3 regions of the Mesorhizobium sp. RSR380A genome follow, and region 1 is predicted to be linked to each of the others. Evidence: predicted binding sites of a transcription regulator. Region 1 holds the regulator's gene; each other region holds the start of a gene.
What was found. The regulator PhoB, encoded in region 1, activates phosphate uptake and scavenging genes when phosphate is short. The targets are predictions, from matches to a motif close to TGTCATNNANCTGTCAT.

Region 1 (3,276 bases):
TCTGGAACGAGGTCAAGGACCGCCTGCAGGAGCCCGGCACCGGCCTGTCCGGCGGCCAGCAGCAGCGCCTGTGCATCGCGCGCGCCATCGCCGTGTCGCCGGAGGTGATCCTGATGGACGAGCCCTGCTCGGCGCTCGATCCGATCGCCACCGCCCGTGTCGAGGAGCTGATCGACGAACTGCGCCAGAACTACACGATCGTCATCGTCACCCACTCGATGCAGCAGGCGGCGCGCGTGTCGCAGCGCACGGCGATGTTCCATCTCGGCTATCTCGTCGAGGAGGGCGCCACCGACAAGATGTTCACCAACCCCGACGACAAGCGCACCCAGGACTACATTACCGGCCGCTTCGGCTGAGCCGTCCGGCGGGTGAATTTTCAGGCACGAGGACCAAGATCATGGGTGAACATACCGTCGCCTCCTTCGATGAAGAGCTCGGGCAGATCAGCAAGCTGATCCGCGACATGGGCGATCTGGCAGGCTCGATGGTCAGCGGCTCGACCAGGGCGCTGCTCAATTCGGACAATGCGCTGGCACAGCGTGTCGTTTCCGACGACGCCATCATGGATGCGCGCCAGCGCGAACTGGACGACCGCGCCATCACGCTGATCGCCAAGCGCCAGCCGATGGCCAACGATCTGCGCGCCGTGGTCGGCTCGATCCGCATGGCGGGCGACCTCGAGCGCATCGGCGACCTCGCCAAGAACATCGCCAAACGCGTCGGCACCGTGGGCTTGAGCGTCACGCCGCGCGACCTCTCGCACTCCATCGACGCCATGGCGCAACTGGTGCTGATCCAGGTGCAAGGCGTCGTCGAGGAATATGCCGCCACCGATGCGGCAGCGCTTGCAAAACTCAGGAATGACGACGAGCGCATCGACGTCAAATACACGTCCGTGTTTCGTGAGCTCTTGACCTACATGATGGAAGACCCTCGCAACATCACCGCCTGCACGCATCTCTTGTTCTGCGCCAAGAATCTTGAGCGCATCGGCGATCATGTCACCAACATCGCCGAAAATGCGTATTATGTGCTGACCGGCCAGCAATTGCCCGCCAATCGTCCGAAGCAGGACGAGACGGCGATGGCCACGCCGGCCTGATGAGGGTGAACTGCCTATGATCGCGCCACGCATCATGGTCGTGGAGGACGAGGAGCCACTAGGCGTGCTCCTCCGCTACAACCTCGAATCCGAAGGCTATCAGGTCGAGGTGGTGACACGCGGCGACGAGGCCGAGATCCGCCTGCAGGAAAACGTGCCCGATCTCCTGGTGCTCGACTGGATGGTGCCGGCTGTTTCCGGCATCGAGCTCTGCCGGCGGCTTAGAGTGCGGCCCGAAACCGAGCGGCTGCCGATCATCATGCTGACCGCGCGCGGTGAGGAAAGCGACCGCGTGCGCGGCCTGTCCACCGGTGCCGACGACTATCTGGTCAAGCCATTCTCGACGCCGGAGTTCATGGCGCGCGTGAAAGCGCTGCTGCGCCGCGCCAAGCCGGAAGTGCTGTCGAGCGTGCTCAAGGTCGGCGACATCGTGCTCGATCGAGAATCGCACCGGGTCTACCGCAAGAAGAGCGAGATCAGGCTCGGACCGACCGAGTTCCGGCTGCTCGAATTCATGATGCGCCATCCCGGCCGCGTGTTCTCGCGCAGCCAACTGCTCGACAATGTCTGGGGCGAGACGATCTATATCGACGAGCGAACCGTCGACGTCCATGTCGGGCGATTACGCAAAGCGGTCAACAACGGCCGCATGCCGGATGTCATCCGTACCATTCGCGGCGCCGGCTACGCGATCAGGGAAGACTAGGATGCTGCGCGTCGCGCCGTTGCCGGCCATTCAGGCGACATGCTTGCCGGATTTGGCCTGAATGCCCGGCGCGAAAATCTCCTGATCGACGAAGCCGAGCGCGCGCATGGCGCAGCCTTCGCGGATCAGCGGCAGTTCGTTGGGCTCGGTGTCGAAGGAGATCGACTTCGAGTGCTGGCCGCCGGCAGTCTGGGCGATGGCCTCGCGCAATGCCGGCTCGATCAGGTCGAAGGCGGCGGCGCTGACGCCTACCATGGCGACGGGTGCCGGATCGATCAGCGCAAACAGGCTGCCGAGGCCGAAGCCGAGCGCCTCGCCGGCCTTGCGATAGGCTTCGCGCTCCGGGCCGTCGGTTTCGCGGGCGCGCGCGGCGAGTGCGCGCATATCAGCGTCGCCGATATCGACCGGCTCGGCATCCTCGCCCATCATTTTGGCGCTGCGCCAGATGGCGTAGTTTCCGGCATAGGCTTCCACGCAGCCGCGCCGCCCGCAGCGGCAGAGCGCGCCGCCCGGACGGTGGATCATGTGGCCGAACTCGCCGCCCGAGGAATGGGTGCCGGTGAACAGTTCGCCTTTCAGCACCAGGCCCATGCCGATGCCGTGCGATAAGAGGATGGCGATAAAATTGTCGCGGTAGCGCTCGGGCTGGCGCCATTGCAGCGCCACCGCCATCATATTGCAGTCGTTCTCCATGGTGGCAGGAATGCCGAATTCCACTTCCAACATGTCGGCGAAGGCAATGTCGGTCAGTGGCGTGATTGGCGACCACAGCATGGCCCGCGCCTGCGAATCGGTGATGCCCTGGATGCCCATGGCAATGCGGGCGATGCTCTGGACGTCCAGGTCCGGGTCCTCGAGACGCCTCCGGACGATTGCTACGCATTCGCCGATCAGTTCGTCGCGCGGCTTGGTCAGCGTGTCCAGCCGGCGCTGTTCCTCGGCGACGACGTGGCCGGCATAGTCGATGACGGTGACGGACAGGAAATTGAGCGACAGCACGACGGTCATCACCGCCGCCGCTTCCGGGTTGAGACCAAGGCCCACCTGCGGCCGGCCGCGTTTCAGTGCGCCGGTCTCGCCAGGTTTGCCTTCAATCAGGATGCCTTCTTGAATCAGATCAGACGAGATTGCCGATATGGTCGAGTGGCTGAGGCCGGTGGTCGCCGCAATCTCGGTCCGCGACGGCTGGCCGGCCCGGCGCACGGCTGAAATCACCATCGCACGGTTGCGACGGCGCAGATCGTCGTGGCGGATTCCAACCGACATTTGTTTCCTCCCGGCCTCCTCGCGCCTCATGATAGTGAAGGCGTTCGACGGCACCAGCCAAATATTGGCAGACGCCGGCAGCCCTGTCATTGTTTATTGCGGACCTCGAAAAAATTCGGCAAGGCCATCAGAATCCATCAGAATCGATGTTGACAGCGCCTTATCATTGAACCAGTATTTTTTCGAGGCTCGAAAAAAT
Region 2 (3,276 bases), 3.0 Mb from region 1:
CGCGTCAATGCCTTCACCTTGTCGCTCGACGGTTTCGGCGCCGGTCCTGACCAGGACCTGCAAAATCCGCTCGGCGTTGGTGGCGAATATCTGCACAAATGGATGACCGGCACCCGCACCTTCCATGAGATGGTCGGCAAGGATGGCGGCACCACCGATGTGGACGACCGGTTCACTGTCCGCAGCTTCGACAATGTCGGGGCCTGGATCCTCGGCCGCAACATGTTCGGCCCGATCCGTGGCGAATGGCCAGACGAGAGCTGGAAAGGCTGGTGGGGCGACAACCCGCCCTATCACGTGCCGACCTTCGTGCTGACCCACTACAAGCGCGACCCCATTGTGATGGAAGGCGGCACCGTTTTCCACTTCGTTGCCGGCGGCATCCACGCCGCGCTCGAACAAGCAAAGGCCGCGGCCGGCGGCAAGGATGTCCGCGTCGGCGGCGGCGTTTCCACCATCCGGCAATATCTGCAAGAGAAGCTCATCGACGAGTTGCATCTGGCGGTGTCGCCGGTGTTGCTCGGGAGGGGCGAGAGCCTGTTTGCCGGGCTGGATATGCTGAAGCTGGGTTACCAGTGCACCGAGCAGGTGGCGACAGCGCTCGCCACGCATGTGACGATCAAGCGGGTGTAGTGGCGAAGTGATAGGCGCAGGCTTCTTTCTCCCCGTTCTACGGGGAGAAATGCCCGGCAGGCAATGAGGGGCAGCGCTGCTTTTGGAGGTTAGCAGCGTCCGACGGCTGTGAATTCGTCGATGCCGGCGCTGCCCCTCATCCGCCCTTCGGGCACCTTCTCCCCGTGAAACGGGGAGAAGGAAAAGTGCTCAATACTTCTCCGGCACGTAAAGCTCGCGCGGCAGGACCTGGCGCTCGTACTCCGGGTTGAACACCCGCTCGGGCAGCGTGATTTCTTCGTGCGGCACGTCCTCATAGGGCAGCTGTTTGAGGAGATGGTCGATGCAGTTCAGCCGCGCCCGCTTCTTGTCGTTGCCTTCGACGATGTACCACGGTGCCTCTGGGATGTTGGTGCGGGCAAACGTCTCTTCCTTGGCCTTGGTGTACTGCTCCCAGCGCACGCGCGACTGCAGGTCCATCGGCGACAGCTTCCACTGCTTCATCGGGTCGTGGATGCGCATCATGAAGCGCATCTGCTGTTCCTCGTCGGTGATCGAGAACCAGTATTTGACCAGCGTGACGCCGGAGCGGACCAGCATGCGCTCGAACTCCGGCACGTCGCGGAAGAACTCTTCGACCTGATCGGGTTCGGCAAAGCCCATCACCCGCTCGACGCCGGAGCGGTTGTACCAGGAGCGGTCGAACAGCACGATCTCGCCGCCGGCCGGCAGATGCGGCACGTAGCGCTGGAAATACCACTGCGATTTTTCGCGCTCGGTCGGCGCCGGCAGCGCCACGACGCGGCAGATGCGCGGGTTGAGGCGCTGGGTGATGCGCTTGATGACGCCGCCCTTGCCGGCGGAATCGCGTCCTTCGAAAACCACCACCAGCTTCTTCTTGTGGTAGGCGACCCAGGACTGCAGCTTGATCAGTTCCGACTGCAAGCCGATCAGGTCGCGGAAATACTGCATGCGGTCGATCGACGGCGGATGCGCGTTCTTGTAGATCTTGGAGATCTCCAGCGACAGCGCCGGCTCCGACATTTCAAGCTCATAGTCCTCGTCGAGCATGTCGGCGAGTTCGGCTTCCAGCCAATCCCTGGCCGGAGAATTCTGCTTCAACTCGGTCATTTCCACTGCTCCGCTTGCCGGCTGGCATGAAACCCTGAGCCGACTCGATATAGGCCGCCAATGACGGTTTTATTGCAAGCCGCCGGCCAGCCGGTCATCACTGCAAACCAGCGAGCATTGCCGATCCATCGCCCTGGGATGGCGACAAGCCGCTCAAATTGTCCTACAATTGGCGGACCCCTTCGGGCTTCCCCGCCCTTTCCTGCTAAAACCGCCTCCCCACCAAAACTACGAGGATCTGACATGGAATACCGCACGCTTGGCCGTTCCGGCTTGAAAGTTTCGGCGCTGACCTTGGGAACCATGACCTTCGGCGGCAGCGGGCCGTTCGCCGCCGTCGGCAATTCCGATCTCGCGGAGGCCTCGCGCATCATCGACACTTGCATCGATGCCGGCATCAATCTCATCGACACCGCCAATGTCTATTCCAACGGTCTGTCGGAAGAGATCATCGGCGAGGCGCTCGGCGGCAAGCGCAAGAACGACGTGCTGATCGCCTCCAAGGCGCGCATGCGGATCGGCAAGGGCCCCAATGACGAAGGCCTGTCGCGCCATCATCTGATCCGCGAATGCGAGAAGAGCCTGAAGCGCCTCAGGACCGATGTCATCGACATCTATTTCCTGCACGAATGGGACGGCGCGACGCCGCTCGAGGAAACCATCTCCGCGCTCGACACGCTGGTTGCCCAGGGCAAGATCCGCTATGTCGGCTGCTCCAACTATTCCGGCTGGCAGGTCATGAAGGCGCTCGGCATCAGCGACAGCCAGCACCAGCCGCGTTTCGTCACCCAGCAGATCCACTACACGCTGGAAGCACGCGAGGCCGAGTATGAGCTCTTGCCGATTTCGGTCGACCAGGGCCTTGGCGTGCTGGTGTGGAGCCCGCTCGCCGGCGGCCTGCTGTCGGGCAAATACCGCCGCGACAGTCCGACGGCGCGCCAGATCGGCGGCTGGTCGGAACCGCCGATCCGCGACGAGGGCCGGCTGTGGCGGATCGTCGACGTGCTGGTCGACATCGGCGCCACTCGCGGCGTCTCGGCGGCCCAGGTGGCGCTGGCCTGGCTGCTTGGCCGGCCGGCCGTCAGTTCGCTGGTGATTGGCGCACGCAACGAGGCCCAGTTGAAAGACAATCTCGCCGCGGCAAGCCTGACGCTGTCCTTTGATGAACGCCAGCGTCTCGATGCCGTCAGCCGGCCGCCGGTGCTCTATCCCTACTGGCACCAGCAGTTTACGGCGAAGGACCGCTTCGGCCCGGCCGATCTGGTTATGGACCGCAGCGTCATCTGACTTAAGGGCGCCGGAAGCCGCTAGCCCGCGATAAACCGCCAGACCTGCGGATCGGGCTCGATCTGGCCGCTGAGCACGAAATATTTGTAGAGCACGAGCAGGCAGATCGCCTGCTCGGCCCGCTCGTCGGCGAATTTGCGGCAATAGGCGTTGGCCGCCGCAACGATGCGCTGGGCCTCGGCCGGATGCTGCTCGAGATGATGCACCCGCTCGGCCAGATCGCTGAAGTCGGGCGCCAGCGGCACA
Region 3 (3,276 bases), 2.4 Mb from region 1:
GGCCATTATCGCGTCTTTCTGCTTGTCGTTGAGCTTGTCGGTCATGGCCGATTCGATAAAGCCCGGGGCGACGCAGTTGACGGTGATGTTGCGGGTGGCGATCTCCTGCGCCAGCGACTTGGAAAAGCCGATCATGCCGGCCTTGGAGGCGCAATAATTGGTCTGGCCAGGATTGCCGGTGACGCCGACCACCGAGGTGATGTTGATGATGCGGCCATGGCGGCGGCGCATCATCGGATGGGTCAGCTCGCGGGTCAGCCGGAACACGGCGGTGAGGTTCACCTCCAGCACGCTGTCCCAATCCGCATCCGCCATGCGTACGAACAGGCCGTCCTTGGTGATGCCGGCATTGTTGACCAGTATGTCGACGCCTTCGAGTTCGGCTTCGGCCTTCTGGCCAAGCGCCTTGACCACGTCACGGTCGGCAAGATTGGCCGGGAACAGCTTTACCCGGTCGCCGAGTTCGCCGGCCAGGGTCTCCAGTTTCTCGATGCGGGTGCCGTGCAGGCCGACAATGGCGCCTTGCGCATGCAGCACCCGGGCAATCGCCTCGCCAATGCCGCCCGATGCGCCGGTGACGAGCGCCTTGCGGCCGGTCAGTTCGAACATTTTCGTCTCCTGATCTTAAGAGAACACCCTTCCCACGGGAGGGGTTGAATCGCCAGTGGATTATGCAAGCGCGGCCAGCGCCGCCTCGACTTCGGCCGGCGTGCCGACGGCCGATGTGGCGATGTCGCGGTTGATCCGCCGCGCCAGGCCGGAAAGCACCTTGCCGGCGCCGATCTCAAACAGCGTGGCGACGCCATTGGCGCCGAACCACTCCACCGTTTCGCGCCAGCGCACGCGGCCGGTGATCTGCTCGACCAGGCGGCGCGCGATCTCGTCGGGGTCGCTGGTCGGGGCTACAGTGACGTTGGAGACGACGGGCACGACCGGTGCATTCTTGGTCACGCCGGCCAGCGCCTCGCGCATGACATCGGCCGCCGGCGCCATCAGCGCCGAATGGAAGGGTGCGGAGACCTGCAGCATCAGCGCCCGCTTGGCGCCCTTTTCGGTGCACAGTTTCGCGGCGAGTTCCACCGCCGCCCTGGCGCCGGAGATCACCAGCTGGCCGCCGCCATTGTCGTTGGCGATCTGGCAGACCTTGCCGGATCCCGTTGCGGCCTCGGTGCAAGCGGCTTCGACGTCGGGCTGTTCCAGTCCGATGATCGCCGCCATGGCGCCCTCGCCGGCCGGCACCGCCGCCTGCATGGCGTTGCCGCGGATGCGCAGCAGCCGGGCAGCATCGGCGACCGAAACGAAACCGGCCGCGGCAAGGGCGGAATATTCGCCGAGCGAATGACCGGCAACGTAGGCAACCTTGTCCTTCAGCGAAAAGCCGCGCGCTTCCAGCGAGCGGATTCCCGCCAGCGAGACCGCCATCAGCGCCGGCTGGGCATTGGCAGTCAGGGTCAGCGCCTCTTCCGGGCCTTCCCAGATCAGTTTCGACAGCTTTTCGCCCAACGCATCATCGACTTCCTCGAACACCCTGCGTGCCTCGGGGAAGGCGTCGGCGAGGTCCTTGCCCATGCCGACAGCCTGACTGCCCTGTCCCGGAAAGGTGAATGCGACGGCCATTTGGGCGCTCTCCAGCGGCTGATTTTTCCTGCCTGTGACGCAAGGCGGACCGTCAAGTCAAGCCCGGAGGCGGCATTTCGGCTCTCGCTTGAACCGGAGCTGACCTCGAGTCCCTGTTCCCAAAGGCTTTTTGCCGATCACACCTGATGAAAACCGCTCACGAATCGTTTGCTGGCTCTTCTTATTTTCGCCACAGGCGCTAGCTTTTGCATGACAGTTCTATGACAGAACGGTGGCGCGAGTGGAAATACGCGTTGCTTGGGCCGGGGGAAGAGACGTGGCTAGGATCAGGAAGGGCGCGGCCGTACCCGCGCCACAGTTCTTGGAAGACGATCCGTCCACCGGCTACCTGCCGGGGCGCAGATGGCCGGTCATCCGCTACGGTCTGGTCACGCTGCTTGCCTCCGCCATCCTGGTGTTCGCCATCGAATGGATCGTGCGCGGCGACTTCTTCGGCACGGTCGACTTCTTCCTGCAGCCATTCAAGCCGGGCTGGACCACCATCATTGTCTTTGCATTGGTGCTGATGGGACTGGACGCCGTGCTTGGCCGCAGTCACCAGAGTCTGATGATCGTGGCGCCGCTGACGCTGGCGCTGGCCTTTGTCGGGCATCAGAAGTCGCATTATCTCGGCGATCCGCTCTACCCAACCGATTTTCTTTATTCGCGCCAGATCATGGCACTGATGCCGCTCCTGGTGCGCGAACGGCCTTGGACGGCGCTCGCCATGGCGGTCGGCATCGTCGCCGGCCTGTCGCTGCTGATCTATGGCTGGCGGTTGTGGCGCCGCAAGGTTCCGATCCTCAGCCGCAAAGGGCGGCTGGCGCGGCTGACGCTGGCAGTGCCGCTGCTCGCCTTCTTCGTCTCGATCATGGACTACGCCACCTTCTCGTGGACCCGCGACCGGCTGCAGATCATCCCGATTATGTGGGACCAGAAGGAGAACTACGCCTCCAACGGGTTTGCGCTGGCCTTCGCGCTAAACGTGCCGATGGCGCATGTCTCGGCGCCGGCGGGCTATTCCGACAAGGCGATCGACGCGATCGACAGGCCTGATGTGGCGGCCTCGGTACCGGATGAGAAACCCGACATCATCGTGGTGATGAGCGAATCTTTCTGGGATCCGACCAAGCTGCCCGGCGTCACAATCACGCCTGACCCGATCCCCAATGTGCGGGCGCTGCGTTCCGGCTATATGTTCTCGCCGGAATTCGGCGGCATGACCGCCAACATCGAATTCGAGGCGCTGACCGGCTTTTCCAATGCCTTCCTGCCGGCGGGCTCGATCCCCTACCAGCAATATGTGCGCACGCCGACGCCGTCGCTGGCGACCTTCCTGAAAAGCGAGGGCTACCGGGCGCGCGCCATCCATCCGGGCACCAACTGGTTCTGGAACAGGGGCGCCGTCTATGCCGATTTCGGTTTCAACGATTTCCGCTCGGAAGAGACGCTGCCGCCACTGGAAAAGCGCGGGCCGCTGGCTTCCGATGCGTCGATGACCGACGAGATCATCGCAGAGGCCGACGCCAGCGAGCGGCCGGTGTTCTTCTTCGCCGTCAGCCTGCAGAACCACGGTCCCTACGAGCCATACCGCTATTACAATCCGACCCACAAGGTCGTGGCACCGATCAGCACGTGGGCGCGGGAATCGCTGCTCAG

Region 2: ppk2 (polyphosphate kinase 2) is a predicted target of PhoB. The motif match lies at 1,804-1,820, and genes of this name have one in related genera.
Region 3: ACYG9Z_RS22620 (LTA synthase family protein) is a predicted target of PhoB. The motif match lies at 1,828-1,844, and genes of this name have one in related genera.

The regions. Positions count from the first base shown of each region.
Region 1 is NZ_JBTTIB010000001.1:2,287,205-2,290,480, reverse strand. Features, by position in the region: gene pstB (phosphate ABC transporter ATP-binding protein PstB) at 1-359, shown strand, start outside; gene phoU (phosphate signaling complex protein PhoU) at 401-1,105, shown strand; gene phoB (phosphate regulon transcriptional regulator PhoB) at 1,122-1,811, shown strand; gene ACYG9Z_RS11030 (ROK family protein) at 1,842-3,077, opposite strand.
Region 2 is NZ_JBTTIB010000001.1:5,265,656-5,268,931, reverse strand. Features, by position in the region: gene ACYG9Z_RS25460 (dihydrofolate reductase family protein) at 1-633, shown strand, start outside; gene ppk2 (polyphosphate kinase 2) at 823-1,743, opposite strand; gene ACYG9Z_RS25450 (aldo/keto reductase) at 1,987-3,030, shown strand; gene ACYG9Z_RS25445 (glycosyl transferase family 90) at 3,051-3,276, opposite strand, start outside.
Region 3 is NZ_JBTTIB010000001.1:4,709,330-4,712,605, reverse strand. Features, by position in the region: gene fabG (3-oxoacyl-[acyl-carrier-protein] reductase) at 1-609, opposite strand, end outside; gene fabD (ACP S-malonyltransferase) at 670-1,617, opposite strand; gene ACYG9Z_RS22620 (LTA synthase family protein) at 1,895-3,276, shown strand, end outside.